DNA from 4 places in the Bacillus sp. JZ109 genome. Region 1 is predicted to be linked to each of the others. Evidence: riboswitches for the same ligand, from Rfam matches in the RefSeq annotation. Region 1 holds a riboswitch; each other region holds the start of a gene.
The links. Region 1 has a riboswitch for S-adenosylmethionine ahead of mtnK (S-methyl-5-thioribose kinase). Riboswitches for the same ligand answer to the same signal wherever they lie in the genome.
Positions count from the first base shown of each region.

Region 1 (8,194 bases):
AGCTTAAAGGCTTGCAGCCGTCAAATCCGACAGCGCCGTAAGCAAAATCGTGAACGACGCAGATTCCGTTTTCAGCCGCAAAACGCACGGTATCTTCAAAGAACTCGGAAGTAGCAACAGCTCCAGTCGGATTATTCGGATAATTCAAATACATCAATTTCGCCTGTTCCCTTATTTCAGCGGTTATGCTGCTGTAATCAGGGAGAAACGCCCTGTCCTTTACGAGCGGCATCATTTCCATCTTTGCTTTTGCAAGTGTGACACCCGACCAGTAATCAGGATAACCCGGATCGGGAACTAAAATCGTATCACCGGGATTCAACAAGCATTGCGGGAGCTCGACTAAACCGGCTTTTCCGCCGAATAATACAGCGACTTCGGTTTCCGGATCCAGATCAATGCCGTATTCTCTTTTGTAAAATGCAGCAGCCGCTGACTTCAGACGGTATGAGCCGCGAAAAGACGAATATTTATGATTCTCAGGATCAGCGACAGCTCGTTTCATCTCCTCAACAATATGCTCAGGAGTCGGCTGATCTGGATTTCCCTGTCCTAGATTGATAACGTCATGTCCTTCTGCGAGCTTTCGGTTCACTTTCTGCACCAGAGAAGCGAAGAATTGTTTAGGCAATTCCTTCAATACATGAGACTGTTCAAATTTCATCTATTCTCACCTTCTAAAAAAATCTTGAAATGATAGTCCATCATCATATATGGTTAAATGAAAAAAGTAAAGAAAAATTTGGGGTGTTAAAAAGATGAAATGGACGATATCTTGTCTTCAATTTGATATTTCATACGGCAAACCTTCGGAAAATATAAAAAAGGCTGAATTTTTCATCGGAAAAGAAAGCAAACATGCTGATGTTCTTGTTCTGCCTGAATTATGGACGACCGGATATGATCTGGCCAATCTTGATGAACTCGCTGACGAAGACGGCCGCTCCGCTCAGAGCTGGCTGAAGAAAACGGCAAAAAAACATGGTGTTCATATTGTCGCCGGGTCGGTCGCTGTCAGGAAGAATTCTGATGTTTATAATACAATGTACATCGCGGATAAGGAAGGGCAAATCATTAAAGAGTACAGAAAAGCCCATCTTTTTCAGCTGATGGATGAGCATCTGTATTTATCAGCCGGTTCCGAAGACGGATACTTTGAGCTTGACGGCGTCAAAAGCTCAGGATTGATCTGTTACGATATCCGTTTTCCGGAATGGATCAGAAAACATACGACAAAAGGCGCCAACGTGCTGTTTATTTCTGCGGAATGGCCTCTTCCCCGCCTTGATCATTGGAAAAGCCTGCTTATTGCGCGGGCCATTGAAAATCAATGCTTTGTCGCAGCCTGCAATTGTACCGGTTCAAATCCGGATAATGAATTTGCAGGACATAGCCTGATTATTGATCCATGGGGGCGTGTACTTGCTGAAGGCGGTCGGGAAGAAGGCATAGTCCGAGCGGAAATCGACCTTCAAGAAAGCGCAGAAGTTCGGGAGAGCATTCCTGTTTTCGATGATATCAGAAAAGATTTATATTAAAAAATATATTGACAACTAACTAAATTACCTGTTACCATGTTCATCAACTGATAAATTAGAATTGTCAAACAAGTGAATATATTCTCTTATCGAGAGTTGGGCGAGGGATTTGGCCTTTTGACCCCAACAGCAACCGACCGTAATTCCATTGTGAAATGGGGCGCATCTTTTTCGCGCCGAGACGCTGGTCTCTTAAGGCACGGTGCTAATTCCATTCAGATCTGATCTGAGAGATAAGAGAGGCGGACATAGATGTTAAGCCTCCTTCTCTCTGAGAAGGAGGCTTTTTTACGGCTACATATTAAGTGATTACATAATTGGAGGTTATGATGATGGGAGTCACAAAAACACCTTTATACGAAACGTTAAATGAAAGCTCCGCTGTGGCGTTGGCGGTGAAGCTTGGCCTTTTTCCAAGCAAAAGCACGCTGACATGCCAGGAGATCGGAGACGGCAACTTAAATTACGTTTTTCATATTTATGATCAAGAACATGACAGAGCATTGATCATTAAACAGGCGGTTCCGTATGCAAAAGTGGTGGGAGAAAGCTGGCCGCTGACAATCGACCGTGCAAGAATCGAAAGCAGCGCTCTCATCCGTCAGGGCGAGCATGTGCCTCACCTGGTTCCAAGAGTGTTTTATTCTGATACGGAAATGGCGGTTACCGTCATGGAGGATCTCTCTCACCTCAAGATCGCAAGAAAAGGACTCATTGAGGGTGAAAACTATCCTCATCTGTCGCAGCACATCGGTGAATTTTTAGGAAAAACACTTTTCTACTCATCAGATTACGCGCTTGAACCTAAGGTGAAAAAACAGCTTGTTAAACAGTTTACAAATCCAGAGCTATGCGACATTACGGAAAGACTTGTTTTTACAGATCCTTTCTTCGACCATGACACAAATGATTTTGAAGAAGAGCTTCGTCCTTTTGTCGAAAAGCTTTGGAATAATGACAGCGTTAAAATCGAAGCCGCTAAGCTGAAAAAGTCATTTTTAACGTCTGCAGAAACGTTGATTCATGGTGATTTGCATACAGGAAGCATTTTCGCAAGTGAGCACGAAACAAAGGTGATTGATCCTGAGTTTGCTTTTTACGGACCGATCGGCTTTGATGTAGGGCAATTTATCGCCAACTTATTTTTGAACGCACTCAGCCGTGACGGGGCTGACAGAGAGCCGTTATATGAACATGTCAACCAGGTCTGGGAAACGTTTGAAGAGACGTTTAGTGAAGCCTGGCGGAAGGACAGTCTGGATGTTTACGCCAACATCGACGGTTACCTCACTGATACGCTCAGCCATATTTTTGAAGAAGCAATCGGATTTGCGGGCTGTGAGCTGATACGACGCACGATCGGCCTTGCCCATGTAGCTGACCTGGATACGATCGTGCCGTTTGATAAACGAATCGGCAGAAAACGCTTGGCGCTCGAAACCGGCACAGCCTTTATCGAAAAACGTTCGGAATTCAAAACGATAACAGATGTTATTGAATTATTTAAGTTACTTGTAAAGGAATGATCTATTCATGACCCATTCATTTGCTGTTCCACGTTCTGTTGAATGGAAAGAAACAGCTATTACCATTTTAAATCAGCAAAAGCTTCCTGATGAGACGGAATATTTGGAGCTGACGACGAAAGAGGATGTATTTGATGCGATTGTCACGCTCAAAGTAAGGGGCGCTCCGGCGATCGGCATTACGGCTGCCTTCGGACTAGCGCTTGCTGCCAAAAACATTGAAACAGATAATGTCACGGAATTCCGCCGCAGACTGGAAGACATCAAACAATATTTAAACAGCTCACGGCCTACCGCCATTAATTTGTCATGGGCGCTTGAGAGACTGAGTCATTCGGTCGAAAACGCGATTTCCGTAAATGAAGCAAAAACAAACCTTGTCCATGAAGCAATTCAGATTCAGGTCGAGGATGAGGAAACTTGCCGGTTGATCGGCCAAAACGCCCTGCAGCTTTTCAAAAAAGGCGACAGGATTATGACAATCTGCAATGCCGGCTCAATCGCGACAAGCCGCTATGGAACGGCGCTAGCTCCGTTTTACTTGGCCAAACAAAAAGATTTGGGATTACACATTTATGCCTGTGAAACAAGGCCTGTCCTGCAAGGTTCACGCCTTACTGCTTGGGAGCTGATGCAGGGGGGCATTGATGTCACTCTGATCACAGACAGCATGGCCGCCCATACGATGAAGGAAAAACAAATTTCCGCTGTTATCGTCGGAGCCGACCGAATTGCAAAGAACGGTGATACGGCAAATAAAATCGGCACATACGGTCTTGCTATTTTAGCAAACGCCTTTGACATTCCGTTTTTTGTCGCCGCACCTTTATCTACATTTGATACAAAGGTCAAATGCGGCGCTGATATCCCGATAGAGGAACGAGATCCCGAGGAAGTCAGGCAGATTTCCGGAGTTCGGACCGCTCCATCCAATGTGCCTGTCTTTAATCCCGCTTTCGACATTACACCTCATGATCTCATTTCAGGAATCATCACAGAAAAAGGGATTATGACCGGAAACTATGAAGAAGAGATTGAACAGCTGTTTAGAGGAGAAAAGGTGCATTAAAAAACCGCTGGACTTTGCTCATTTGGAGCCGAGTCAGCGGTTTTTTTGTTTCTTTTTGTTAACATTGATGATTTCATCTTTTTGAGCGCTTGATAAGATATGCAGTTTCACAAACAGTTCGGCAAAAACGGCAAGTTTCTCAGAGCGGCTCGGCTTCAATTGCTTTGTCCTCCTTTTTCATCAGACCAACTTTTTTAACTTAATAAAATGATATGTCGGCTGTGAAAAAAGGGAACGTGCCATATGTTTTATTTTTCTTTATAGGAGATTCGCTCGATGTTTAGCAAAAATGCTTTGATCTCCGTTTTGCTTCCGGCGTATCCTGTTAACGCACTGTTTTTGCCGATCACTCTGTGGCACGGGACAAAAATCGGCAGGTCGTTACGTTTATTAGCCTGCCCGACAGCGCGCACCGCTTTCGGACTGCCGACCGCAGCGGCAATATCCGCATAGCTTCGGGATTCGCCATATGGAATCCTCTCCAGCGCTTGCCACACTTTTTGCTGAAAAGGAGTGCCCTTTTGGCTGAGCGGCAGGGAGAATGTCTTCCTTTCGCCTGCGAAATATTCTTGAAGCTGTTGTTTCGCTTCTGCAAGATTAGGTGTTTCCTTATGCTCAGTATTCTGAACCGTTTCTTTCCAATCCATCCAATCTTCCTGACTGAGAAATAGACGAGTGATCCGGTCCTCCTCTTCGGCAATGATAAGTTCACCGAGCGGCGTTTCGGCTGTCGTATAGTAGTTCATTCATCATTCCTTCTTTCTTCAGCATTCTGTCTGACAGGAAGCGTAATATGGAAAACGGTGCCCTTCCCTTCTTCACTTTCTACCATAATCTTGCCTTGATGTTCTTCAATAATTTTATAGCTTACCATAAGCCCAAGTCCAGTTCCCCGTTCCTTTGTCGTATAAAACGGTTCACCAAGTCGCTTTAATTTATCTTCTGTCATTCCGATTCCCTCGTCTTTTAAGGAGATAAGAACATGATCTTGATCCAATGCCTTTATCGTTACAAAAATATTTCCGCCGTCAGGCATCACTTCGATGGCGTTTTTTAATATATTGATAAAAACCTGTTTCAGCTGATTCGGTTCACAGTAAATCGGGGGAATGTCGTCAATTAAATCAAGTTGCATTTGTACATTGCTGAGATTGGCTTGCGCATTTAGTAGGTCTATCGTGTCCCTCATAATTTGGGTAACATGTTTTTCCTCATACATAATGGCCTGGGGCTTGGCTAAAATCAAGAATTCGGTGATGATGGATTCGATGCGCTTTAGTTCTGAGGTGATCACGTTGAAGTAAAGGGCGTAGTCTCCCTCGACACTCCCTTTCAGAAGCTGAATGAAGCCTTTAAGAGCAGTCATCGGATTTCTGATTTCATGAGCAATGCCTGCTGCGAGTTCGCCGACAACATGAAGGGTATCTGATTTGCGCAGGCGCTCCTCCAATTCTTTTCGCTCTGTTACGTCTTTAAAGATAGCCAAGTTCATATTTTGAATAATATTCCGTTTAAATGAGAATTCGAGTTTTCTGTTATCACCGCTGCTCAGCAAAAATGGAATTTCGTTGTCCATTTCATCAAAATTAATCTGCCTTGCCGGTGATGCCAGATTTTCTATTTCATAAGCAGAAATAATATCTAACAAGCTGTGCTGTTTGATCTCTTCATGTGACAGTCCCAAAATATGGCTTGCTAATGGGTTGGCGTCGATGATCCTGTATTGATTGTCAAACAATACATTGCCGTCCATTGAGCCGTTGAACACTTTTCTGAATTTCAGCTCGCTTTCCCGAAGCTCCTTTTCCATCCGCTTTCTGTCGCTTACATTTCTTAAGATCGTCAAATGCTGATTTTCAAGGATTGTCCGTTTTGAAGTAAATTCAAGCTCTTTGAATTGCCCGTTCCCCATTTGAAACAGCAGCTCTTCTCTGATCTCTCCGTATTTTGCGTATTTCCTTTTCGTTATGCTGTATTTCTGCTGCGAGTCAACGAGAAAATCACACAGCTTTCTTTTCAACAGCAAATTCATCGGCAGCTCAAAAATTTTACAGGCTGATTGATTCGCTTTTACGATTCTTCCGTCATTCGACCAGATGATGATGGCGTCCATTGCATTTTCAAAGATTTCTCTGAAGCGCTCCTCACTTTTAAAGAGCTGCAGCTCCATAGACCGCTTCTCTGTGATATCCCTCATAATGGACATATAAAAACCGCTGATGATGTTTGATGTAATCGTGAATTCAAATAGTTTTTGAACTCCTGAACGAAGCTTGACAGGCAGCTCCCCCTTCGCTTTTCCCTTGCGGTTGAGCGCCTTCCAGGTATTGTCGAAATCTTTTCGTGAGCCGCTGTCTATGAACTCATACAAAGATAAATGAGACAGCTCATTATGATTGATTTCAAAGCTTTTACAAAAGGACAAATTGGCATCAATAAAACCGCCATCTTTATCAAACAGGACGATTCCGTCAACTGCTCTGTCAAACAAGTCCTTAAAAAGCTGTTCATTCATAGAGAATTCCCGCTCCAGAATCTTCTTAGAAGATATGTCCCTCATGACAACAAAAAAGAAATCCTCGCCAATACCTCTTTTGGCCAGAAACTCTATGTATTTTGTTGCCCCGCAATCAAGCCTGATCGGAACCTCCTTCCACAGAAAGCCTTTTTTAAAAAACTTCTTTACGGAAAGATTCAGTTCATCCTTTGGGATGGAAAACAAAAAATCCAAGACAGAACGCTTTTTCAAATCTTCCGAGTCAACTTGAAGCATCCTTTCTGTTGCTTCATTTGCCTGAACAATCCGCATTTCGTTATCACAAATAAAAATAGCATCGAGCGTATTGTTGACAATCACTTGATGCTGATTCAATTCCTTTTTCAGTCGCGCGTTTTCTTCTTTGAGGCGATTCAGTTCCTCTCGCAGCTCCGAGTTTGTCTGGACACCAAGAGTTTCCATGCATGTACACTCCTTCTTCAAAACCTATCCCTCAATATTTCTACAAAATGCGGGAACTTCCTTCATTTGCCCTATAAATTTCAGAAAATTTCAGCGTCATTACATTACGAAGACATTTTCTACGATCCTTACCGTCACTTTACATCGACCTAACAATCAGCATTTTTTTAGATTCCTTTTTCATCTTTTATTTTAAAATATGTACCAGCAGGGAATAATCTCTTAGTGATTGATGAAAGAGAAGGTGATGCTATGAGTAAATCGCGGGACAGTTATTTCGATAACGCAAAATTTTTATTGATATTCCTTGTTGTATTCGGTCATATCCTTCGTTCCTTTATTAATGATAATCATTTTATGCTCTACCTCTACAAGTTCATTTACACATTCCATATGCCTGCATTTATTCTTGTATCCGGTTATTTCGCGAAAGGCTTTAAACGGGCGGGATATGTAAAAAAGCTGGCGGTCAAGCTGATTATTCCGTATTTGATTTTCCAAATCATTTATTCCGTCTTTTATTACATTATGCAAGATGAAAGCATGGCAAATGTGAACCCGATTGATCCGCAATGGTCGTTATGGTTTCTTGTAAGCTTATTCTTTTGGAACCTGCTCCTATATCCTTTTTCAAAGCTTTCAAAACAGTGGGCGCTGTTTGTCAGCTGCGGAATCGCCGTGCTGATCGGTTATCTGGACTTTGTCAGCAGCACGCTGAGCTTGTCACGGACATTCGTATTCTTACCGATGTTCCTTGTCGGTTTTTATTTAAATAAACATCATTTTGATTTATTGAGATCTAAACGCGGCAAACAAATTGCGCTCGGAGTGCTTGCCGCAGTATTCGTCATCTGCTGGGGCATCGATTTTGACTATTCTTTTCTGTTTGGTTCAAAACCGTATTCTTCATTTGGAGACGTTACCCTGGTAAGCGGACTATCCCGAATCGGCTGGTATGTACTCGCCTTTGGGGCAACCTTCAGCTTTTTAGCGCTTGTTCCGCAAAAACGGTATTTCTTTACCAAATGGGGAACCCGGACATTTTACGTGTATCTGCTTCACGGGTTTATTATTAAAACATTACGGCAGGTCGGGCTTGAGG
Region 1 is NZ_CP096388.1:2,654,186-2,662,379, forward strand. It holds gene mtnE (methionine-glutamine aminotransferase) at 1-664, opposite strand, end outside; gene M1D94_RS13935 (carbon-nitrogen family hydrolase) at 759-1,538, shown strand; SAM riboswitch class I at 1,622-1,778, shown strand; gene mtnK (S-methyl-5-thioribose kinase) at 1,871-3,064, shown strand; gene mtnA (S-methyl-5-thioribose-1-phosphate isomerase) at 3,072-4,133, shown strand; gene M1D94_RS13950 (hypothetical protein) at 4,167-4,292, opposite strand; gene ogt (methylated-DNA--protein-cysteine methyltransferase) at 4,382-4,879, opposite strand; gene kinE (sporulation two-component system sensor histidine kinase KinE) at 4,876-7,092, opposite strand; gene M1D94_RS13965 (acyltransferase family protein) at 7,345-8,194, shown strand, end outside.

Region 2 (8,194 bases), 1.7 Mb from region 1:
AGGAAACATGCTCGTTGATGAATTGAAGTCCATCGGCATGCAGGATGCAGCCATTGATGAAAACGGCTATGTCATGGCAACTCTTCCCTCCAATACTGAAAAAGACGTGCCGACAATCGGCTTTCTCGCTCACGTCGACACCGCTACAGACTTTACCGGCAAAAACGTGAATCCGCAAATCATCGAAAGCTATGATGGAAAAGACATCGTTCTCAACAAACAGCTGCAGGTCACCCTGTCACCTGATCAATTCCCTGAGCTGTCCGGCTATAAGGGCCATACACTCATCACCACAGACGGCACCACCCTTCTCGGCGCAGACAATAAGGCCGGTATCGCTGAAATCATGACAGCCATGGATTACCTCATCAAACACCCTGAAATCAAGCACGGCACAATCAGAGTCGCCTTTACGCCTGATGAAGAAATCGGAAGAGGGCCGCACAAATTTGATGTGAAACGGTTCAATGCATCCTTTGCCTACACGGTTGACGGCGGGCCGCTCGGCGAGCTTGAATACGAAAGCTTCAATGCCGCTGCCGCAAAAATTACGATTAAAGGCAACAACGTACATCCCGGAACAGCTAAAGGGAAAATGATCAACTCTGCGAAAATCGCGATGAAGCTGAACAGCCTGCTGCCGGCAGACGAAGCGCCTGAATATACGGAAGGCTATGAAGGCTTCTATCACCTGCTGTCGATTCAAGGAGACGTAGAGGAAACAAAGCTCCACTACATTATTAGAGACTTTGACAAAGAGAATTTCCAAAACAGAAAAGAAACAATGAAGCGTGCCGTTGAAGAACTTCAAAACGAATACGGGCAAGACCGGATTCTGCTGGATATGAACGACCAATACTACAACATGAGAGAGAAAATTGAACCTGTCATCGAAATCGTCAACATTGCCAAGCAAGCAATGGAAAACCTCGGCATTGAACCGAAGATTTCCCCCATCCGCGGCGGCACCGACGGATCGCAGCTGTCCTACATGGGGCTTCCGACGCCAAACATCTTTACAGGCGGGGAAAACTTCCACGGCAAATTTGAATACATCTCAGTTGATAATATGGTCAAAGCCGTAAATGTCATCGTGGAGATTGCAAAGCAGTTTGAAGCGCAAGCATAATGCCAAAAGCCAGTCCAAAAAAGGACTGGCTTTTTTGTGTGAAAATGAAACATTTTAAACGCGTCCTCCGTAAAACAAGTATCAACAAATGAGGAGGAAAAACAATGACAAAACATGCAATCGCTGCAAAGAGTCTCTTGAAAAAATGGATCATTTCCAGGCCGCTTAACATGCAAAAGAAATCCAGCCCATTTCAAAAAATTAGAAAAATGTTCAAACGCTTCTTCAAATAAAACATTCAAATCCCCTAAATACAATCCGTATTCACCCGTACCGCCCAAATGCTCCGTAATTTGGGTTTTTTGTGTTCAATTCCGCAAAATAGGGTATAAACCAAACAAGCAAGAATACAGCACCCAAAAACAGGCAATTCGAATTACTCAAACTTAGGTTAAAAGTTATATAAAGGAATTTATTTTATCGTCGATAGTAACTATAGAACCAATCATCAACAAGAGCAAACAGCGTGATTCAAGACTATTTTCAGGTCATCAGGTTATACTGTTTTAGAGGGACAGTTTCTTGTTATTTATTGATTTAGAATTTTTTGAATACTTTTTGACTTTTTATCCGTACAATAGAGAGTACCAAAACTTTTTTTGGGAGGTATGTAATATGATCCTATTTATTATCATCGCATTATGCGGCTATCTTCTTTTTTCTTTCAGCAAGGACAATCGCCGCAAACCGCAAAAGACAAGCCCTCTGCCAGCAGCCGCACCTCATCACAACAACCTAATCGACCTTGACGCCATCCGCCAAAAACGCCGGATGCATCTTTCCTAATTCTATATTTCAAATGAAAAGGCTGCTGAATCACGCAGCCTTTTAAAATTGTTTTGATTTAGAGCCTGAAACCTTTTCGCCACCTATCCGTAATTTCATACAAGGCAAACCCAAAGGAGACTTCAGCAATGATCGAGTTATTTATGAAACAAAAAATGTTCTCATTTAAAGATGCATTTCACATTTATGACCGGGATGAACAAGAAACATTCAAGGTGGAGGGGCGTTTTTTCTCGTTAGGAGACTCATTACAAATGACAGACTCATCTGGGAAAACGCTCGTTTCCATAGAACAAAAACTAATGTCTTTATTGCCGCGCTATGAGATTTCAATTGGCGGGAAAACAGTTTGTGAGGTAACGAAGAAAGTAACGTTTTTCAAACCGAAATTTGTGATTTCCGGGCTTAACTGGGAAATCGATGGTGATTTATGGAGGGATGAATTCCAGCTGACGGACGGGGAAAATGTCCGGATGTCAGTGAGCAAAAAGTGGCTCAGCTGGGGTGATTCCTATCACTTGCAGATTGCAAACGAGGAAGATGTTCTGATTTGCACTGCCATCGCTATCGTGCTTGATATGGTTTTATATAACGATGAAGATGAAAGTATTCTCTAAAAAGCATTGACAATTGATCCAAAAGTAATAATATTAAGATAATTGAAATCTGAATATGAAGTTGTACCTTATCAAGAGAGGTGGAGGGACTGGCCCTATGATACCCGGCAACCGCTGTTTCAAACAGAATGGTGCTAAATCCTTAAGAACATTGCGTTCTTGCAGATGAGGCGGAGATTTGATCATTCAAGCTCTTCCTTCACAAAGGAAGAGCTTTTTACATGCTCAATATTTCAGAAAAGAGGCGAATAACATGGCTCAACAAACGAATGTTGCAGGACAAAAAACAGAAAAACAACGCAAAGCACCTTTCCGCGCCGATCATGTCGGCAGTTTGCTTCGTTCCGTTCCGGTAAAGCAAGCCCGGCAAAAAAAAGCGGCTGGTGAGATGACAGCAGAACAGCTTCGTGATATCGAAAATCAAGAGATCATCCGCATCGTGGAAAAACAAAAAGAAATCGGTCTCGATGTAGTAACAGACGGGGAATTCCGGCGTTCTTGGTGGCATTATGACTTCCTGGAAGGGCTTGACGGTGTGGAACCGTTCATCCCGGCTGAGGGGATTCAGTTCCATAACACAAAAACGAAAGCGCGCAGCATCAAAGTGACGGGAAAACTCGATTTTACGAGCCACCCAGCGCTTGCTGATTATCAATTTTTACATGAGATTGCCGGTAACGCGACGCCAAAATTGACCATTCCCAGCCCAAATATGCTGTTTTTTGGCGAAAAGGCGGATAAAGGGATTTATGACGATCAAGAGGAATATTTTCATGACCTGGCTCAAGCATACAAAAAAGCAATCAAAGCCTTCTATGATGCTGGCTGCCGTTATCTCCAGCTCGATGATACGTCATGGTCTCTCTTCTTTGAGGAAAAAGGCAGAGAGGTTGTCCGGGCGCTCGGCGGCGATCCAGAAACATTGCCATCCATATTTGCCAAAACAATTAATGATGCCGTCGCAGACCGGCCTGACGATTTAACGATCACAATGCACATTTGCCGCGGCAACTTCCGCTCAACCTGGGCGGCATCAGGAGGGTACGACGCTGTAGCGGAAACGATTTTGGACGGCTTAAACCTTGACGGCCTTTTCTTGGAATACGATGATGACCGCTCCGGAAACTTTGATCCGCTCCGTTTTGTGAAGCGCAAGGATCTGCAAATTGTGCTCGGCTTGATCACATCGAAATACGGCGAGCTTGAAAATCCTGAAGATGTGAAACGCCGTATCAATGAAGCCGCGCGTTTTGTCAGCTTGGACCAGCTATGCCTGAGCCCGCAGTGCGGTTTCGCCTCTACAGAAGAAGGCAACCTTCTGACAGAGGAGCAGCAATGGGCAAAGCTTCGCCATGTCATCGACATTGCCAACGATGTGTGGAGATAATCTATCATTGACAGAAATAGAAAATGTGTGAATAATAGATACTATCAGAAAATTTCATAAAAAGGTTTTCCTTATCAAGAGAGGTGGAGGGACTGGCCCTGCGATACCCGGCAACCGCTGTTTAACAGAATGGTGCTAAATCCTTTAGAGCAATGATTGCTCTTGAAGATAAGGTTGAGATTGTCACGCAAGCTCTTCCTTATCCAAAGGAAGAGCTTTTTTACATTTGAATGGAAAGAAGGAATGGACAACATGTCACAACAAACAACACCCGCAGAACAAAAATCACTTCAAAGAAAAAAACCGCCGTTTCGCGCGGATCAAGTCGGAAGCCTGCTAAGATCTGAGCCCGTCAAAAAAGCGCGGCTGCAAAAAGCGGCCGGCGATATTACGGCTGAGCAGCTTCGCCAGATCGAAAACGATGAAATTATCCGCATTGTGGAAAAACAGAGGGAAATCGGCCTGAACGTCGTGACAGACGGTGAATTCCGCAGAGCATGGTGGCACTTTGATTTCCTGGAAAACTTAGATGGCGTTGAGCCGTTTACTCCTGAGCAAGGCATTCAATTCCATAACGTACAGACAAAAGCACGCGGCATTAAAGTCACAGGCGATATCGACTTTTCAACACACCCAATGCTTGAAGATTACTCATTTCTCCATAGCATTGCCGGTGACGCGACGCCAAAGATGACCATTCCAAGCCCGAATATGCTGTTTTTCCGCGGGAAATTGGAAAAAGGTGCATACAAAAACGACTATCACCTTTTCCAGCATGATGTATCCAAAGCATATAAAAAAGCGATTCAAGCGTTTTATGACAGAGGCTGCCGCTACCTCCAGCTTGATGATACAGCGTGGGCCGTTTTCTTATCAGAAAAAGGCTTAAAACAAATCGAAGCGTTCGGAACAACGCCTGATGAGCTTCGCCAGCTGTTTGCGAAATCGATTAACGACGCGATAGCAGACCGCCCGGATGACTTGACGGTAACCATGCATATTTGCCGCGGCAACTTCCAGTCCACTTGGACAGCGGAAGGCGGCTATGACGCAGCAGCCGAAACCATTTTTGACGGCTTGAATCTTGACGGACTTTTCTTAGAGTATGATGATTCACGCTCAGGCGGATTTGAGCCGCTCCGTTACGTAAAACGGTCTGATCTTCAGCTTGTTCTTGGCTTAGTGACATCTAAATTCGGTGAGCTTGAAAATCCGGATGACGTGAAACGCCGTATCGAAGAAGCGTCCCGTTATGTAAGCTTAGACCAGCTTTGCCTCAGCCCTCAATGCGGATTTGCTTCAACTGAGGAAGGCAACAAGCTGACTGAAGAACAGCAATGGGCGAAGCTCCGCCATGTGGTTGAGATCGCTAATGATGTTTGGAAATAAGAAAAGAAAAAACACACTTGATTCCCTAGCGGAGCAAGTGTGTTTTTTATGTCATTGTGCGGTGTAGCCCCCATCAAGGACGACAGCCTGCCCAGTGACGCCCTTCGCCTTCTCGCTTGCCAAAAACACGGCATAATCCGCAATTTCCTTGACGGAAAGCAGTCGCTTTTGCGGCACAAGCGGAAAAATGACTTGTTCAAGTACAGAGTCGTAAGGGACATTTCTAGTTTTTGATAGATCGCTAAGCTGATTGCGTACAAGCTGGGTATCGACATAACCCGGACAGAGCGCATTGACTGTTATGCCGTGGGGCGCGCCTTCCAGCGCCCCTACTTTTGTGAGTCCAATGACGCCGTGCTTGGCGCTATTATAAGCGGATTTCCCTGCAAAGCCGACTAATCCATTAACAGACGCGATATTAATGATTCTGCCAAACTGCTGTTTTTTCATGATCGGAAAAACATGCTTCATTGCAATAAAGGGGGCCGTCAGCATGACCTTGATCAGCTGTTCAAAGGTGTCTGTCGGAAACTCTTCAATCGGAGCGACGTGCTGAATACCGGCATTGTTCACCAGAATATCCAAGCGGCCGTATTGTTTTTGGATGACGTTCACCGTATCAGCAACTTGCGCTTCCTTTGTCACATCATACGGAATGGCCGCCGCGTCAAAGCCTTCTTCTGCAAGTTTGGAGGCTGCTTTTTCACATGCTTCCGGACGGAGGTCTGAAACGATGACGCTGGCACCTTCCCGGGCGAATTCTCTTGCCATTTCGAATCCGATTCCGCCGGCAGCCCCTGTCACCAAGGCGACTTGTTTTCTCATGTCAAACACCTTCCCATTAAGAATTGAGTACAGACTGGCTTACAGCGAAATCAGCTTCTGTTTTTTCATAAACCTCTTCAATTGTGACACCATCCTGAAGCTCCGTCAGTGTCATGCGGCCGTTCACAAAATCAAATACAGCCAAATCCGTAATCAGCCTGTGCACGACTTTCTGGCCTGTCAGCGGAAGGGAGCATGTTTTTTTCACCTTTGATTCACCATGCTTATTGACGTGCTCCATGATGACAACGATCCGTTTCGCCCCGTTGACGAGATCCATAGCGCCGCCCATCCCTTTTACCATTTTGCCCGGGATCATCCAATTGGCCAAATCACCCTGCTCCGAAACCTCCATTCCACCAAGAATAGCCAAATCGATATGCCCGCCTCTTATCATCGCGAATGACTCAGCGCTGTCAAAATAAGAGGCGCCCGTCACTTCAGTGATCGTTTCCTTTCCCGCATTGATCAAATCCGCGTCTTCCGTTCCTTCCAGAGGATAGGGGCCAATTCCGAGCAAGCCGTTTTCCGACTGAAGCATGACGTGAACGCCGTCGGGTATCTCATTTGCGACAAGCGTCGGCATTCCAATCCCGAGATTCACATTCATGCCGTCCTTGATTTCTTGTACAGCCCGTTTGACCATTCGTTTTCTCGCTTCCTTCACTTGGCCTCACCCTTTCCCGATGCTTGCTGAACTGTTCGTTTTTCAATCCGTTTTTCTTGGCTCGCGCCAAGCACGACATGCTGTACGTAAATTCCCGGCGTATGGATGTGATCTGGATCGAGCTCTCCTGCTTCCACGATTTCTTCCGCCTCGGCAATCGTGATCTTGCCTGCCATGGCGGCAATGGGATTGAAATTTCTCGCCGTTTTCCTAAAAACCAAATTGCCCATGGTGTCCGCTTTCCACGCTTTGACGATCGCCACATCGCCGGTAATGCCTCGCTCCAGCACATAAGTCCGGCCGCCGAATGTTTTATGTTCTTTTCCCTCGGCTATGGAGGTGCCGACGCCTGTCGCCGTATAAAATCCCGGTATGCCTGCACCGCCTGCACGAATTCTCTCAGCGAGCGTTCCTTGGGGAACAAGCTCGACCTCAAGCTCTCCGCTTAAAAACTGCCGCTCAAAAATTTTATTTTCACCGACATAGGAAGCAATCATTTTCTTGATTTGCTTGTTAGCCAGAAGCAAACCAAGCCCCCAGTCATCGACTCCGCAGTTATTGCTGACAACGGTTAAATCCTTTACTCCCTGATCTCTTATAGACAAAATGAGCTGTTCAGGGATGCCGCACAGCCCAAACCCTCCCGCGATCAGCATATCCCCATCATGAATCAGTTTCGCAGCTTCCTTGCTTGATGACAGCACTTTTCCCATATTGATGCTCCTTTCGTTTTCTTCTACACTAGACCAGTCAGGCTGTAAATCGCGATTACAGCAAATACGGCAGCCGTTTTAATGAGCGTGATCGCAAAAATATCGCGATAGGATTGCCGGTGTGTCAAACCCGTCACGGCCAGAAGCGTGATAACAGCGCCATTATGCGGCAGTGTGTCCATCCCGCCTGATGCCATTGAAATGACCCGATGCATCACCTCTGGCGGAATATTGTAAGCCTGAATCGCCTGTAAGTATTGTTCTGACATCGCGCTTAACGCAATGCCCATTCCTCCTGAAGCCGAGCCGGTGATTCCCGCCAGCGCAGTTGTCGTAACGGCGCCATTTACAAGCGGATCGGTAAAAGTATGTGAAATTCCGCTGCTCAGCTTATGAAACCCCGGCAGCGCGGCGATAATGCCGCCGAACCCGTACTCGGCACCCGTATTCATAGATGCCAGCAAGGCGCCGCCAATTCCTTCATTCAGCCCTTCCTTCAATTGGGCAAACACACTTCTCCAATCAAATAAAATCGTTGTGATGATGCCAATCACTAAAGCAATCTCCACCGACCAAATAGCAGCCGCTGAAGAAATATCAAGCCTGCCGAACTCCTTTAATCCTATGGAAGAAAAATCAAATCCATTCGGATACCACTTTGGCAGGTAAATGGTGAAATAT
Region 2 is NZ_CP096388.1:206,654-214,847, reverse strand. It holds gene pepT (peptidase T) at 1-1,129, shown strand, start outside; gene M1D94_RS01150 (hypothetical protein) at 1,234-1,362, shown strand; gene M1D94_RS01145 (hypothetical protein) at 1,652-1,915, shown strand; gene M1D94_RS01140 (LURP-one-related/scramblase family protein) at 2,044-2,532, shown strand; SAM riboswitch class I at 2,598-2,704, shown strand; gene M1D94_RS01135 (5-methyltetrahydropteroyltriglutamate--homocysteine S-methyltransferase) at 2,786-3,919, shown strand; SAM riboswitch class I at 3,988-4,094, shown strand; gene M1D94_RS01130 (5-methyltetrahydropteroyltriglutamate--homocysteine S-methyltransferase) at 4,172-5,308, shown strand; gene M1D94_RS01125 (3-hydroxybutyrate dehydrogenase) at 5,360-6,133, opposite strand; gene M1D94_RS01120 (succinyl-CoA--3-ketoacid CoA transferase subunit B) at 6,150-6,800, opposite strand; gene M1D94_RS01115 (CoA transferase subunit A) at 6,797-7,513, opposite strand; gene M1D94_RS01110 (GntP family permease) at 7,537-8,194, opposite strand, start outside.
Region 2: it holds a riboswitch for S-adenosylmethionine, as region 1 does, so the genes downstream of both, M1D94_RS01135 (5-methyltetrahydropteroyltriglutamate--homocysteine S-methyltransferase) here and mtnK (S-methyl-5-thioribose kinase) in region 1, are expected to answer to the same signal.

Region 3 (8,194 bases), 550 kb from region 1:
TGTTCATCCGCCCATAATCCTTGGCTGACAACGACACCTGGCAGCACTTGTTCTCCAACTGCAGCGGTCAGCTGGCATTCTCCCCGGCTGTTCCAAATTCGTACAGGTGCCCCATCAACGATTCCGAGCTCTTCAGCATCTTTTGTGTTGATAAAGAGCTTTGGCGTCTTTTCAAGCTTGATGTGTTTTTCATTATTGGAAAATGTTGAGTTTAAGAAATTATGGTTTGGCCCCGGAACATACATAAACGGATGTTCATTATCGGTTACAAGAGGTGTATATGTCGGTAAAGCAGGGAAGCCGTCTTGTTTCATTTGTTCTGAATATAATTCTATTTTTCCGCTTGGCGTTGGAAGTTCGCCCGGAAACAGTCGCTTTTCGCGTTTCGCTTTCATAAATGAATGCTTAGCAAGTGCATCGTAATCAATCTCTGCCAAATGTGGATTATCTGGATGGTCAAGCGCCTGGCGGATTAATTCTTCATCTGAATCTTTAAGCTCCTGGTCTGTGAATCCCATGGCTTCAGCCAGTAATCGGAAAACCTCAGTGTTAGACTTGCTTTCCCCATATCTCTCAATCACCGGCTGCTGAAGCTGAATGTAATGGTGCCAGTAGGAGGTGTAAAAATCAGTATTTTCAAAAGCGGATGTTGCAGGCAGTACAATGTCCGCATATGCAGCCGTTTCCGTTAAAAACAAATCATGAACCACAGTAAACAAGTCTTCCCGCAGTAATCCATGTCTGACTTTGTTTGCTTCGGGCGCGACGACGGCAGGGTTCGTTCCGTAAATAAATAGAGAGCGAATCGGCGGGTCTGTTTCCAAAAGCACCCTGCCAAGCTGATTCATATTAAACGACCTCGGGGTGCGCCCTTTCAATAAGTCGGGCCGCTGCAAGGCATTTGTGTTATATTCTAAAATTCCGCTGTTATGCTTAATTGCGCCGCCCCCTGTGTGCAGCCATTGGCCGGTAATCGCCGGAAGACAGGCAATCGTCCTTACAATCATCCCGCCGTTATCGTGATGCTGGGGTCCGTTTCCGATTCTGATAAAAGAAGGGGAGGTTTTCCCGTACATTTTTGCCAGTCGGTAAATATCTTCGGTACTGACACCGGTGATCGTCGATACCTTTTCAGGATCATATTGTTTCACGTGTTCACGGAGCTCTTCATAGCCAACCGTGTACTCGGACAGAAATGCTTCATCATGAAGGTTTTCTTTAAATAAAATGTGCATGATGCCAAGAGCAAGTGCACTGTCGGTTCCCGGTTTTATTGGGATAAACCAATCTGCAAGACGTCCTGTTTGATTTTTATGCACATCGATCACGACAATTTTGGCACCTTGTTTTCGCGCTTTTTGGGCGATCGTAATTTGGTGCATATTTGTGCTGACCGCGTTGATTCCCCAAAAAATAAATAGTTTTGTATGAACGGTTTCCTCAGGATCGATTCCCGCGCTTATGCCCATTGTATATTTATAGCCTTCAGATCCCGCTTTGCTGCAAATCGTCCGTTCAAGCTGGCTTGACCCCATGCGGTAAAAAAAGCGGCGGTCCATTCCTTCAGCTGTCAATTTCCCCATATTTCCGTAAAAGCTGTAAGGAAGTATGCTTTCAGCTCCCTCTGCATCAATCAGCTGTTTCCAGCGGGAGGTGATCGTATCGATTGCCTCTTCCCAGGAAATCGGTTCAAATATCGCTTGGCCTTTCGCACCTGTTCGTTTGAGCGGTGTAGTCAGCCGCTTTTCATCATATATGCGCTCCGTCATATTCCGGACTTTGTTGCATATGTTTCCGGCTGTGACAGGATGATCAGGGTCTCCTTGCATTTTTACGATTTTCCCGTCTTTTTTATGTATTAACAATCCGCACTGATCCGGGCAGTCCAGCGAGCAAACGGATTTGAAAATGCCGTTTTGTTGTGTGGCAAAAGATTTCATGGCCCAGTTCCTCTCTCTAGTTAGATATTTTGTAAGAATTATAACATTTCGGATGATAACGTCAATTCTGAAAAAAGAGATTGACATCAATCTGAGACTTCTTTATGATAAACGTATTCTTCATTCTGAAAATTACATACTCAACATTTTCTATCCAGAGAGGTGGAGGGACTGGCCCTATGAAACCTCGGCAACATTATTGTGCCAATTCCAGCAAGCGTCAGCTTGAAAGATAGGAAAGCAAGGTTTATACCGGCGTCTGCCTGTAACAGAGCGCGCCTATATATGAATCTCTTTCCATCTGCGGAAAGAGATTTTTTTTATGAAAAAATACGATGAAAAGGATGTTTTGCACCATGACGGTTTTGGTTACAGCACCGTACAACGAAGAAGGACGAAAAGAGCTAGAAAACTTGTTTGACTCAGTTGCTTATCAATCTTGGAAGGAACAAGGCCGGGCATATCGGGAGGATGAACTCATTCAGCTGCTAAAAGCAACAAATGCGACAGGCTTGATTACTGAACTTGATCAGGTAACAGACAGCGTATTTGCTTCTGTTCCCGAACTTTCATTTGTCGGTGTTTGCAGGGGAATGCCCTCCAATGTGGATGTGGCAGCTGCCTCAAAAAGAGGCATACCTGTTTTTTATACACCAGGGCGGAATGCACAAGCCGTTGCTGAAATGTTTATTGGAAATGTGATTTCCTTTCTGCGCCATACCAGCGCCTCGAATCAATGGCTGAAGGATGGAAAGTGGAACAGTGATTACCTGCAGGCTTATGTCAAATTTAAAGGAAATGAATTAACAGGAAAAACGGTTGGCATGATTGGGTTCGGGGCGGTTGGTCAAAGGATTGCAAAACTGCTGACTGCGTTTGACTGTAAAATAAAGTATTACGATCCATTCATTCAAGACGATCATCCGCTGTATGAAAAAGTATCTCTTAAAACGGTGTTTTCAGACAGTGATATCGTTTCTGTCCATCTGCCTCGTACTGAGGAAACACTTGGACTTATTGATCGGAAGTATTTTGATCTGATGAAACAGAGTGCGATTTTCGTCAATACTTCAAGAGCAGTTGTTGTAAACCGTGAAGATCTTTTATCTGTATTAAAAGAACATAAAATCAGAGGTGCGATATTAGACGTTTTTTATCATGAACCTCCAGAGGAATCAGATTATGAATTGATTTCATTGCCTAATGTTCTGGCAACACCGCATCTCGCTGGAGCAACATTTGAAGTGGAGGATCATCACGTGACGATACTGAATAAAGCCCTCAAAAAGTGGAAGGGTGAAAAAACTCTTAATATTCCGACAATGTATAACAAGGACGAACTGAAAACAGGGGTATAAGAAAGGAGGCTAACAGAATGAAAAAACAAAAAGGCTATCTCGTTTTTGATATTGGCACAGGCAATGCGAGGGTAGCGGTCGTGAGTGTAACTGGCAGTGTTCTAACAGTTGAACGGGAGGACATCGTGTATTCCACAGAGACGCTTTACCCGGACAGCCGTTATTTTTCTCCTCAGGTGCTGTGGAAGCAGGTGATGAATTTGGCAAAACGTGTGCTATCCCGTTCGTGTGATATTGACATCATTGGTTTGACATCGACGAGTCAAAGACAGGGGATTGTTCTGATCGATCAAAACGGCGATTCTTTTCTTGGGCTGCCGAACATCGATAACCGCGGTCGAGAGTGGGAGGCGAGCATTCCCGATCGGGAAGAGATATACAGCCGCACAGGCCGCCTGCCAACCGCACTTTTTTCCGCGCTCAAGCTTTATGGATTAAAACAGCGCCAGCCCTCTTTATGGGAAAAGACTGCAAGCTTTACTAGCATCAGTGATTGGGTGACGTACCAACTGAGCGGAATATTAACATATGAACCATCACAGGCAACAGAAACCCTGCTGTTTGATGTGAAGCAAAACACTTGGTCAGAAGAGATGTGCGACATATTCGGCTTTTCTCCATCTATCCTTCCGCCTCTTGTAAGAGCGGGAACAGCAATTGGAACGATAGCAAATGAATATGCATCCGAATTAGGCCTTTCAATAGATGCTAAGGTTATAGCAGGGGGCGGGGATACACAGCTAGCTGTCAAAAGCACCGGAGCTGGACTTGAGGACATTGTCATTGTATCAGGGACAACAACGCCAATAACCAAAATTACTGCGGATCATGGCGACACAAAACATAAAGCCTGGCTGAACTGTCATACGGATCAAGGGCATTGGCTTGTGGAAACGAATCCGGGAATTACCGGCTTGAATTATCAAAAATTAAAACAGATTTTTTATCCGAATGAAACGTACGAAGTAATGGAGGAGGAGATTTCTGCACTTGCAAAAGAAGACCATGCATGTGTAGCGGCTCTCGGCTCTTATTTATCGGCTGAAAAGAATGCGTTAACGAGAGGCGGTTTTCTTTTTGATGCCCCGCTGTCAGCACATTTAAAGAGGGCACATTTTGTACGTGCAGCGCTAGAAGAGATCGCATTTTCAATTAAATGGAACTTTGACATTTTAACAGAGGTTACTCCGTTTGAACGTGACTATGTTTGGGTGTGCGGAGGGGGATTCCAAAGCAAAGCGCTCACTCAATATATCGCGGATCTTCTTCAAAAAAAGGTCTATGTCCAAGAGGGATATCATCAGGCATCTGTTGTTGGAGCTGCAGTCATTTGCAATGAAACCTTTCAATTAACGGAGGAGATGTCAGCAAATGTCCGGGTGATCGAACCGAAGGACTGTCAGACAGAATTGGCTTTATATGAGAAATGGAAGCAAACACAGCGCTTTTTTTCAGGTTCAGAAAGCAAAGTATTGATTTAAGGCGGCATTTTTGCTGTTTTGAGGAATCATTTAATTTTCAACTTTAATAAGGTAATACGGTAATGAATATAAGCATCTAAGGAGGAGACAGATATGTTGGATAAAATAGGAATACCGAAGCGGCTTGCCTGGGGATTTTTAGGGGTTGTTTTGTTTATGATGGGAGATGGCCTTGAACAAGGCTGGCTCAGTCCTTTTTTGATCGAAAACGGGCTCACCGTTCAGCAGTCCGCTTCCATTTTTAGTATATACGGAATTGCGCTTGCCATAGCTTCCTGGTTTTCGGGTGTATGTCTCGAAGCATTTGGCGCAAAACGAACGATGTTTATGGGGCTGTTGTTTTATGTGATCGGTACAGCTGCTTTTATCGTATTTGGATTTGAACAGCTGAACCTGCCAGTGATGTATGTGACTTACTTCGTAAAAGGGTTAGGTTACCCGCTTTTTGCTTACTCTTTCTTGACATGGGTCATTTACAGAACACCGCAAAGCAAACTGAGCACTGCTGTCGGCTGGTTTTGGATTGCATATTGCCTCGGCATGTTTGTGTTCGGCGCTTGGTACTCAAGCTACGCGATCAAAGCGTTCGGTTATTTGAATACGCTTTGGAGCTCTATTTTCTGGGTATGTCTCGGTGCATTTTTTGCATTGTTTATCAATAAAGACCGTTTTGAAAAGAAGAAAAGAAAAAGATCAGAAACAGCCGAGGAGCTTTTAAAAGGGGTTACGATTCTATTTACAAATCCGCGCGTGCTTACAGGCGGAATCATCAGAATCATCAACAGCATTGGTACATATGGTTTTCCAGTCTTTTTGCCGATGCACATGGCCCAGCATGGAATTTCAACCAATGTGTGGCTGCAAATTTGGGGAACGATTTTCCTGGGGAACATTGTGTTTAACCTTATCTTTGGTATTGTCGGCGATAAATTCGGCTGGAAAAATACTGTTATTTGGTTCGGCGGAGTCGGCTGCGGCATTTTCACCCTCTTATTATACTACGCACCTGTTTTCTCCGGCGGAAGCTTAGCGGTTGTCAGCGTGATCGGCTTTATTTGGGGCGGTTTGCTGGCAGGCTATGTGCCGATTGGTGCAATTGTGCCGACGGTGGCAGGAAAAGATAAAGGGGCAGCCATGTCTGTATTAAATTTGGCTGCAGGTTTATCAGCGTTTGTCGGCCCCGCACTCGCTTGGCTGTTCATTGGTCTCGTCGGCGCGCAAGGTGTCGTCTGGATCTTTGCGGCCCTTTACCTTGCAAGTGCGGTCTTGACGAAATGTATTCATATACCTGAGGAAAAAGCAGTTAAGGAGGAAACATCTCCTCAATATGCATCTTAATTAGAAAGCGCCCATTTTCCGGGGCGCTTTTTATCATTTGTTCAGCAATGTAAGGATTTCCGATACGGAATGACGCAAAAATGATTGATCTGAACGGGATTTCACCATCACAGTCAGCCGATAAGAAACAGAAAATAAGTCTGAGCCGTTTGTTCCACGTTAATTTCACGTCTTAGCTCGTCATGAATGTTCACTCAAAACAGATTCATAACGCTTTATTCTTCATTGAATTCTCGATGACGAGCCATCAACATTACCTCTTTCTGAATCGATCAGTATATTACTATTCTATGAATAATCGAGGGATTCTAAAGAAAAATAGACAACATATTGACAATATAATGAGAAATGTTATGATGAATAGACAATAAGTTGTCTATTTGAGGAGGGAACATCGTGGATTATTCTAAGGAACTGAAAGATTTATTTTTAATGCAACAGTCTTATGCTACACTTTTTTCCACTTTAAACAAAATTCAATCACGTGGAGACGATTATTATGAAAGCTTAACGTCGAGGCAATTTATGACAATGGTTGCCATACTGCATTTACCGGAAGAGGAAACGACATTCAACAACATTGCAAAAAAATTAGGCACATCAAAACAAAACATCAACAGACTTGTCAGCGGTATTGAAAAAAGAGGTTATGTCATCACTGTACCAAGTAAACACGACAAGCGTGCAGTTAATGTGAAGATTACTGATTCAGGAAAGCGTGTCATGGAGGAATGCGGTGAAAAAGCGGTGTATTTTATGGCCGATCTATTTAAAGGCTTTTCGACGGAAGAGCTGGAAACATTGTGGGTTTTATTGAAGAAACTGTACAGTTTTGACGGAGAAGAACAGGATGGTTTTGAAGAAGACGCTGCTGATTTTGACATTGAACAAAATCGAGACAATTTGAAAACAAATTTATTGCAGGAATTCGCAAAACGGAGAAAGTAAAAAGGAGAACCAACTATGAACAACGTAGCAACAGTAGAAAACTTGAAAATGCAGTATGAAAACAAAACGGCAGTAGATGGGATTTCGTTCGAAGTGAGAGAGGGGGAAGTGCTTGGCTTACTAGGTCCAAATGGTGCAGGGAAAAGCACAACCATTCATATTTTATCAGGAGTATTGTCGGCCAGTTCCGGAAATGTTTCGATATTGGGCCATAGTGTGAAAAAAGGGTCCAAGGAAATGAAGAAAGGCATCGGGATTGTGCCTCAAGATATCGCGATTTATGAGGAGATTTCCGCTGAGAAAAATGTTCGTTTTTTTGCCAGTCTTTATTCTCTTAAAGGAGAAGAACTGAAAGCCCGAGTCAAAGAGGCTTTGGAGCTCGTACAGCTATATGACCGGAAAGATGACAAGCCAAAGACGTTTTCAGGCGGGATGAAAAGAAGATTAAACATTGCGTGCGCCATTGCCCATCAGCCGAAACTGATTATCATGGATGAGCCCACGGTAGGAATCGATCCGCAATCCCGGCATCACATTTTGGAATCGATAAAAGAGCTGAAAACAAAAGGCGCAAGCATCATTTACTCTACACACTATATGGAAGAAGTCGAGGCAATTTCAGATCGTATTATGATCATGAATGAAGGAAGAATTATTGCCAATGGAACAAAAGAAGAGCTGTACAGAGAAGTCAATAAAGAAATAACATACGCTTTTCAACTGGCGCATGTTCAGCGATTAAATAAAAACTCGATTAGAGAAATCATAGGAGTGACAGGAGTGGATTTCTCTGACCATCAACTAAATGTTACCGTTCAAAAGAACCAAGATCATTTGAGTGAAATCATATTAGAATTGAGTGCCCAAGGCTGCAGCATCCTAAACATGAACAAAAAAGAGGCATCGTTAGAAACGGTATTTTTAGAGCTGACGGGAAGAAATTTAAGAGATTAGGAGAGCAAAATGAGTTTGTTAAAATTGATAACATTTGATTTTATGAATATTTTAAGGAATCCGGTTCTTGTAATAGCCAATACGGCCTTTCCTTTCGTTCTCATTCTGGTCATGGGCTTTGTTACGAAAAGCAGCTTTGGAGCAGGCGGGGTAAGTTCTTATGATTATTACGGAG
Region 3 is NZ_CP096388.1:2,108,280-2,116,473, forward strand. It holds gene M1D94_RS11330 (molybdopterin oxidoreductase family protein) at 1-1,940, opposite strand, end outside; SAM riboswitch class I at 2,088-2,179, shown strand; gene M1D94_RS11335 (2-hydroxyacid dehydrogenase) at 2,276-3,298, shown strand; gene M1D94_RS11340 (FGGY-family carbohydrate kinase) at 3,316-4,779, shown strand; gene M1D94_RS11345 (MFS transporter) at 4,873-6,117, shown strand; gene M1D94_RS11350 (MarR family winged helix-turn-helix transcriptional regulator) at 6,514-7,065, shown strand; gene M1D94_RS11355 (ABC transporter ATP-binding protein) at 7,081-8,019, shown strand; gene M1D94_RS11360 (ABC transporter permease) at 8,029-8,194, shown strand, end outside.
Region 3: it holds a riboswitch for S-adenosylmethionine, as region 1 does, so the genes downstream of both, M1D94_RS11335 (2-hydroxyacid dehydrogenase) here and mtnK (S-methyl-5-thioribose kinase) in region 1, are expected to answer to the same signal.

Region 4 (8,194 bases), 1.5 Mb from region 1:
TTTTTATATTTGCGCGGCGGGATTAAAAGCGTGGGCATGGTTCGGCCGGGCCGGATTATCCAGTTTGCATCCCAAGGGTTTGTGGTGTTTGCTCCTTTTTACAGAGGAAATCAAGGAGGAGAAGGCAATGAGGATTTTGCCGGAGAAGACAGGGAGGATGCATTTTCTGCTTTTCGCCTGCTTCAGCAGCACCCAAATGTCAAGAAGGATAGAATCCACATCTTCGGTTTTTCCCGCGGCGGAATTATGGGAATGCTCACTGCGATCGAAATGGGCGGGCAGGCAGCTTCATTTGTTTCCTGGGGAGGCGTCAGTGATATGATTCTTACATACGAGGAGCGGCAGGATTTGCGGCGAATGATGAAAAGAGTCATCGGCGGAACACCGAAAAAGGTGCCTGAGGAATATCAATGGAGGACACCGTTTGACCAAGTAAATAAAATTCAGGCACCCGTGCTGTTAATCCATGGAGAAAAAGACCAAAATGTTTCGATTCAGCATTCCTATTTATTTGAAGAGAAGCTAAAACAACTGCATAAGCCGGTGGAGACGTGGTACTACAGTACATTCACACATTATTTCCCGCCAAAAGAAAACCGGCGTATCGTGCGGCAGCTCACACAATGGATGAAAAACCGCTGACAGTGAAATATGTTATGATAAAGAAAAAAGAGAACGAAAGGGGATTTCACTTTGGGAATGCCTGTTGAATTTAATACACTGATTGTGACAAAAGGAAAAGAAGTTCGCATAGATGAAAATATATTCACGTTAGAGAAGGACGGATACCGAGTATATCCGATGGAGATTCCAATGGATGTACGCAAAACAAAGTTTGGCGAAAAGTCAGGCACAGCTGAAGTGCAGAAGCTTCAATGGGAAGAAGGCCGGACCATCATTACATACAAGCTGACTTCTTTGCATTCCGTCAATTAAAACAAGCCAAGAGCATAATTGCTCTTGGCTTTTGTTTTTTATACGAGAGGGCCGCCTGCCTGGGCGATGGCATCGGTATGTGCGAACTTTTTAAAGTTCTCTTTGAATTCATTTGCAAGGTAGACTGCTTTTTCTTTGTATTCTTCCTTGTTGGTCCACGTATTTTCAGGCTGAAGGATATGATCAGGAACGCCAGGAACATGTGCCGGAATGTGCAGGCCGAAAATATCGTCAGTTATCATTTCAGCATCCTCTAATTTACCTTCAATCGCTGCTTTGACCATTGCTCTAGTGTAAGAAAGCTTCATTCGTTCGCCTGTGCCGTAGCCGCCCCCGGTCCAGCCGGTATTGACTAAGAAAACGTCTGCGCCGTGTTCATCGATCTTTTTGCCGAGCATCTCAGCATAGACGTGAGCAGGAAGCGGCAGGAAAGGTGAGCCGAAGCATGTAGAGAACGTCGTTTCAGGAGACGTTACACCACGTTCGGTTCCGGCAAGCTTACTCGTGTAACCGCTCAAGAAATGGTACATGGCCTGCTCCTTCGTTAGTTTGCTGATCGGCGGCAGGACTCCGAATGCATCAGCCGTCAAAAATACAATTGCTGACGGATGGCCGGCCATGCTTGGAGTCACGATGTTGTCAATCATATGAATCGGGTAAGCTGCCCGCGTGTTTTCAGTATAGAAGGAATCATCATAATTGGCTTCGCGTGTATCTTCGTCAACAACGACATTTTCGAGAACAGACCCGAAACGGATCGCGTTAAAGATTTGCGGTTCCTTTTCCTCGCTTAAATGAATGCACTTAGCGTAGCACCCGCCTTCAATATTAAAGACGCCTGTATCAGACCAGCCATGTTCATCGTCACCGATCAGCTTGCGGTCAGCATCTGCCGACAGGGTGGTCTTGCCTGTTCCTGACAGTCCGAAGAAAAGGGCGACATCGCCTTTTTCACCGACATTGGCGGAGCAGTGCATAGATAAAATATCTCTTTCAGGCAGCAGGAAATTCATAATGGAGAAAATGGACTTCTTCATTTCACCGGCATACTCAGTTCCGCCGATTAAAATTGTCCGCTTTTCGAAAGAGACAATAATAAACGTTTCGGAATGAGTGCCGTCTGTTTTTGGATCCGCTTTGAAATGCGGAGCAGAAAGAATGGTGAACGGCTGCTCAACTGTTTTCTTATCATTTCCTTCCGGACGGATAAACAGCTGCCGAGCAAATAAATTGTGCCATGCGAACTCATTTACGACAGTGATCGGCAGCCTGTATTTCTCGTCTGCTCCGGCAAATCCTTCGAAAACAAACAGCTCATCTCGCTCCTTTAAATAGCTGACAACTTTCGTGTACAGCCGCTCAAACGCTTCTTCTGAAATCGGCTGATTCACCGGGCCCCAATCGATCTTATTTTTCGTGCTTTCTTCCTCCACGATGAATTTATCTTTAGGTGAGCGTCCTGTGTAAGCGCCTGTAGTCGCGCGAACAGCACCTGTGGATGTTAAAATGCCTTCGTTTCGGGAGAGGACTTTTTCTGTTAGCTGTGCTGCAGATAAATTATGACGCACATTTGGACATGTTAATAAGGCTTGTAAATCAGCGGTCAAATCAACTGAGTTCATATGAAACCTTCCTTTATCGTTTTTTGTGTTTTGCTAATTGTGAATTAGTATAACATATATTTTCAAATAGTCTATACTATTTATTATTTTTTGTGTGTGCATTTCCATTGTTTTCCCTCAATATAGGTGCCTATTTCTTCTGAATCATATTGACATTGCAAACCCTTTTACGATAAGATATTTCATTGAGCGGATACTCTTATCCCGAGCTGGCGGAGGGACAGGCCCTATGAAGCCCAGCAACCGGTTTCTCTGTTATTTATTATGTTCAACTGAGTGAGACAACCAAGGTGCTAACCTGTTGCAAGGTTGTATGATTCCTTGAGCGATAAGAGTGAAAGGCACAAAGACCAAACCCTTTCCTCGATGGAAAAGGTTTTTTTATTTCATAAATATGCCAATTAACATTCTCTAATATAACTGTACATTGTATAAGAGGGAGCGAGTTCCGTATCATATATACAAGGTCTTTCGGGAGGCCTTGTGCAGGAGGAAGCAAATCATGAGTAAAAATCGTCGTTTATTTACATCAGAATCTGTTACGGAGGGGCATCCGGATAAAATCTGTGACCAGATTTCTGACAGCATTTTAGATGAAATTTTAAAGAAAGACCCTAACGCGCGTGTTGCTTGTGAAACATCTGTGACAACAGGTTTGGTTCTTGTAAGCGGAGAGATCACAACTTCTACGTATGTTGACATTCCGAAAACGGTTCGCCAAACCATTAAAGAAATCGGATACACACGTGCAAAATACGGATTTGATGCGGAAACTTGTGCGGTTTTAACATCAATTGATGAGCAGTCTGCTGATATCGCGATGGGCGTAGATCAAGCGCTTGAAGCCCGTGAAGGCACAATGAGCGACGAAGAAATTGAAGCGATTGGTGCGGGTGACCAAGGATTAATGTTCGGTTATGCGTGCAACGAAACGAAAGAGCTTATGCCTCTTCCAATTTCACTTGCCCATAAATTAGCCCGCCGCCTAAGTGAAGTCCGTAAAGAAGATATTCTTCCGTACCTTCGCCCTGACGGCAAAACACAGGTAACGGTTGAGTACGATGAAAATAACAAACCAGTCCGCATTGACGCGATTGTTATTTCAACTCAGCATCATCCTGAAATTACACTTGAGCAAATTCAGCGCAACATTAAAGAACATGTCATCAATCCGGTTGTTCCTGAAGAGCTGATTGATGAAGAAACAAAATATTTCATCAACCCTACAGGACGTTTCGTAATCGGAGGCCCTCAAGGGGATGCGGGACTTACAGGACGCAAAATCATCGTTGATACGTACGGCGGCTATGCACGCCACGGCGGAGGCGCGTTCTCAGGTAAGGATGCGACGAAGGTAGACCGTTCTGCAGCTTATGCGGCAAGATACGTTGCGAAAAACATCGTTGCGGCTGAGCTTGCTGATTCTTGCGAAGTACAGCTTGCTTACGCGATCGGTGTTGCACAGCCTGTGTCAATCTCAATCAACACATTCGGTTCCGGAAAAGCTTCTGAGGAAAAACTGATTGAAGTTGTTCGCAATAACTTTGATTTACGACCTGCCGGCATTATCAAAATGCTTGATTTGCGCCGTCCGATCTACAAACAAACTGCTGCGTACGGCCACTTTGGACGTCACGATGTTGACCTTCCATGGGAGCGCACAGACAAAGCGGAGCAGTTGCGTAAAGAAGCGTTAGGAGAATAATTTTATAGCCGCTTACTGGTTAAGCGGCTTTCCCTTTTTTATCGTTGTATTCATGTTTATTTTTTTACATAACTGTGAAACCAAATACTATTCACAGCGTCTATAAATAGGGGTTCAATGATGACAATTTTAATTATGGAGGCAATACTATGTGTGGATTTGTCGGGGTTTTTAACAAGCATCCGTTAGCTCAAACCGCTGATCAAGAAGAACTAATCAAACAAATGAACCAAATGATCGTTCACCGCGGTCCTGACAGTGATGGATATTTCCATGATGAGCACGTCGGCTTCGGATTCAGACGGCTCAGCATTATTGATGTAGAAAATGGCGGACAGCCTTTATCATATGAAGATGAAACATATTGGATTATCTTTAACGGAGAAATCTATAACTATATTGAACTGAGAGAAGAGCTTGAAGCAAAGGGGTACACATTCAACACGGATTCGGACACAGAGGTTCTTCTTGCGACTTACCGTCACTATAAAGAAGAAGCGGCGTCCAAACTGCGCGGTATGTTTGCCTTTCTGATTTGGAATAAAAACGATCATGTGCTTTATGGGGCAAGAGATCCATTCGGCATTAAACCGTTGTACTACACAACGATCAATGATCAGGTTTATTTTGCCTCAGAGAGAAAAAGTTTAATGGTTGCTCAGAATGATATTGAAATAGATAAAGAGGCATTGCAGCAGTACATGTCTTTCCAATTTGTTCCTGAACCAAGCACGCTTGATGCCCATGTGAAAAAAGTAGAGCCGGGTTCACAATTCACAATCCGCCCGGACGGCGATATCACATTCAAAACGTATTTCAAAGCGAACTTCAAGCCGGTTCAGACTGAAGAAGACAAGCTTGTGAAAGAAGTCCGAGACGCGATCTATGACTCTGTAAACGTTCATATGAGAAGTGACGTTCCTGTCGGTTCGTTCCTGTCTGGCGGGATTGATTCTTCCTTTATTGTGTCTGTTGCGAAGGAATTTCATCCAAGCTTAAAAACATTCTCTGTCGGCTTTGAACAGCAGGGCTTCAGTGAGGTTGATGTAGCGAAAGAAACGGCAGCGGCGCTGGGCATCGAAAATATCAGCAAAGTCATTTCGCCTGAGGAATACATGAATGAGCTTCCGAAGATCGTATGGCATTTTGATGACCCGCTAGCTGACCCGGCAGCGATTCCGTTGTACTTTGTTGCAAAAGAAGCGAAAAAACATGTTACGGTTGCTTTATCAGGTGAAGGAGCGGATGAGCTCTTCGGCGGATATAACATTTACCGTGAACCGCTTTCGCTTAAACCGTTTGAACGGATTCCGTCCGGCTTGAAAAAGATGCTTCTGCACGTTGCTGCCGTTATGCCTGAAGGTATGAGAGGAAAGAGCCTGCTTGAGCGCGGCTGTACTCCGCTTCAAGATCGTTATATCGGTAACGCGAAAATCTTTGAAGAGTCTGTCAAAAAGCAGCTGTTGAAGCATTATAATCCGAACCTTTCATATCGCGATGTGACGAAGACTTACTTTACGGAAAGCAGCTCGTACAGCGATATCAATAAAATGCAGTATGTCGATATCCACACTTGGATGCGCGGCGACATTTTGTTAAAGGCGGATAAAATGACGATGGCGAATTCTTTGGAACTGCGTGTGCCGTTCTTGGATAAAGTCGTATTCGACGTCGCTTCAAAAATTCCTGATGAGCTGAAAACGAAGAACGGCACGACGAAGTATCTTCTTCGCAAAGCCGCTGAAGGAATTGTGCCTGAGCATGTATTAAACCGCAAAAAGCTCGGTTTCCCTGTACCGATCCGTCATTGGCTGAAAAACGAAATGAACGAATGGGTGCGGAATATTATTCAAGAAAGCCAAACGGATGCTTATATCCATAAGGATTATGTCCTTCAGCTTCTTGAAGACCATTGTGCGGACAAGGCTGATAACAGCCGTAAAATCTGGACTGTACTGATCTTTATGATCTGGCACAGCATCAATATTGAAAAACGGTATATGCCTGAAGAGCTGAGCCATCAGCCTAAAGAAGTCATCTTTGTGTAACAGACAACAAGGCTTTCGAGTAGTCGAAAGCCTTGTTGTTATCCTTTTATTTCTCCATCATCATTGATTTACCCAATCCGTACGGAATATTCAGAAAAATGATATAATGATATTTTTTTCTAGGGGAGAAGAAGCATGCAAAAACAAAAACAAGAGCTGCACCGCGGACTCGAAGAAAGGCATATTTCTTTAATGTCTTTAGGAGCTGCTATAGGAGTAGGGTTGTTCCTCGGCTCCGCATCAGCTATTCAATTAGCAGGGCCTGGTATTTTGGTAGCGTATGCCGCAAGCGGCCTGGTCATGTTTTTTATTATGAGAGCGCTTGGGGAAATGGCCATTCAAAAACCGGTCGCAGGCTCCTTCAGCAGGTATGCGCGTGATTATTTGGGACCGCTTGCAGGCTATTTAACAGGGTGGAACTACTGGTTTTTATGGGTTGTCACCTGTATGGCCGAAATTACTGCTGTCGGTATTTATATGGGGTTCTGGTTTCCTGACGTGCCAAACTGGATTTGGGCATTATCGGCGCTGGTCATTATGACGGGTGTTAATTTCCTGGCTGTCAAAGCTTACGGTGAGTTGGAATTTTGGTTCGCATTGATTAAAATTGTTGCGATCTTATCCATGATTGCTGTCGGTTTATTGATGATTATTGCAGGAGTCGGCAATGGGGGCATTGCCACTGGAATCAGCAATTTGTGGAACAACGGAGGATTTTTCCCTCATGGTTTAAAAGGGGTTCTATTGTCTCTTCAAATGGTCATGTTCGCCTATTTAGGGATTGAAATGATCGGGGTGACGGCTGGCGAAGTAAAAAACCCGCAAAAATCGTTAGCCAAAGCAATCGATACAGTATTTTGGAGGATTTTGATTTTTTATGTAGGCGCTTTATTTGTCATTATGTCTATTTATCCGTGGCAGGAAATTGGCTCTCAAGGAAGTCCATTTGTTCTCACATTTCAAAAAGTGGGCATTCCATCGGCCGCAGGTATCATTAACTTTGTCGTGTTGACTGCCGCGCTGTCTTCATGCAACAGCGGTATTTTCAGCACAGGACGGATGCTGTTTAACTTGGCGGAACAGAAAGAGGCGCCACAAGCATACGGTCAGCTGACGAAAGGCGGCATCCCGGGTAAAGCTGTTCTGGCTTCAGCGGGCGCTTTATTAGTCGGAGTGCTGTTAAACTATGTTGTCCCTGCGAAGGTATTTACTTGGGTTACAAGTATTGCGACCTTCGGAGCGATTTGGACGTGGGCAATCATTTTGCTTTCTCAAATAAAATACAGGAAAAGTTTGAAGCCGGAAGAAAAGAAACAATTAAAGTACAAAATGCCTTTATTTCCGTTTACGTCTTATGTGTCATTGGCATTTCTAGCATTCGTCGTCATTCTTATGGCTTACAGCCCTGATACAAGAGTAGCCGTGATTATCGGGCCGATATGGTTTCTCATCTTGCTGGCTGTGTACTATGGAAAAGGGTTTCACAAAAAAAATGCGGCTGCTGCCAGCGAACGAAATATCAGCTGACAAAAAGAGCTCCCAGTGGGCTCTTTTTGTGTGTGCTCATAGAAAATAGAGAACAGGAAAGAATAGGTATGTGTGTTTGCAGAGGCTGTTTATAGTTTTGTGATAAGATAAAAGTCATACGTTTCATGCTATATGTGAACGTTTTATGGAAAAATCGAAACCCGAACTGTGATGACGTCCGGGTTAACGATGGTTATTGCTTTCAAATATAATTTGAAAAATGGTAAAGTAAGACGAAGCAGGTCTTATGTTTGTTGAAGAAATTTATAATATTGGCCCTTTTCTACATATTCTGACCGTATTCTTTGCATATCTTTTCGGTCTTCTTCCGTCAAAGGGCGGATGACTTTTGCAGG
Region 4 is NZ_CP096388.1:1,109,650-1,117,843, forward strand. It holds gene M1D94_RS05705 (alpha/beta hydrolase family protein) at 1-642, shown strand, start outside; gene M1D94_RS05710 (DUF2584 domain-containing protein) at 694-936, shown strand; gene pckA (phosphoenolpyruvate carboxykinase (ATP)) at 975-2,558, opposite strand; SAM riboswitch class I at 2,755-2,893, shown strand; gene metK (methionine adenosyltransferase) at 3,061-4,263, shown strand; gene asnB (asparagine synthase (glutamine-hydrolyzing)) at 4,413-6,311, shown strand; gene alaP (alanine permease AlaP) at 6,447-7,838, shown strand; gene M1D94_RS05735 (gamma carbonic anhydrase) at 8,084-8,194, opposite strand, start outside.
Region 4: it holds a riboswitch for S-adenosylmethionine, as region 1 does, so the genes downstream of both, metK (methionine adenosyltransferase) here and mtnK (S-methyl-5-thioribose kinase) in region 1, are expected to answer to the same signal.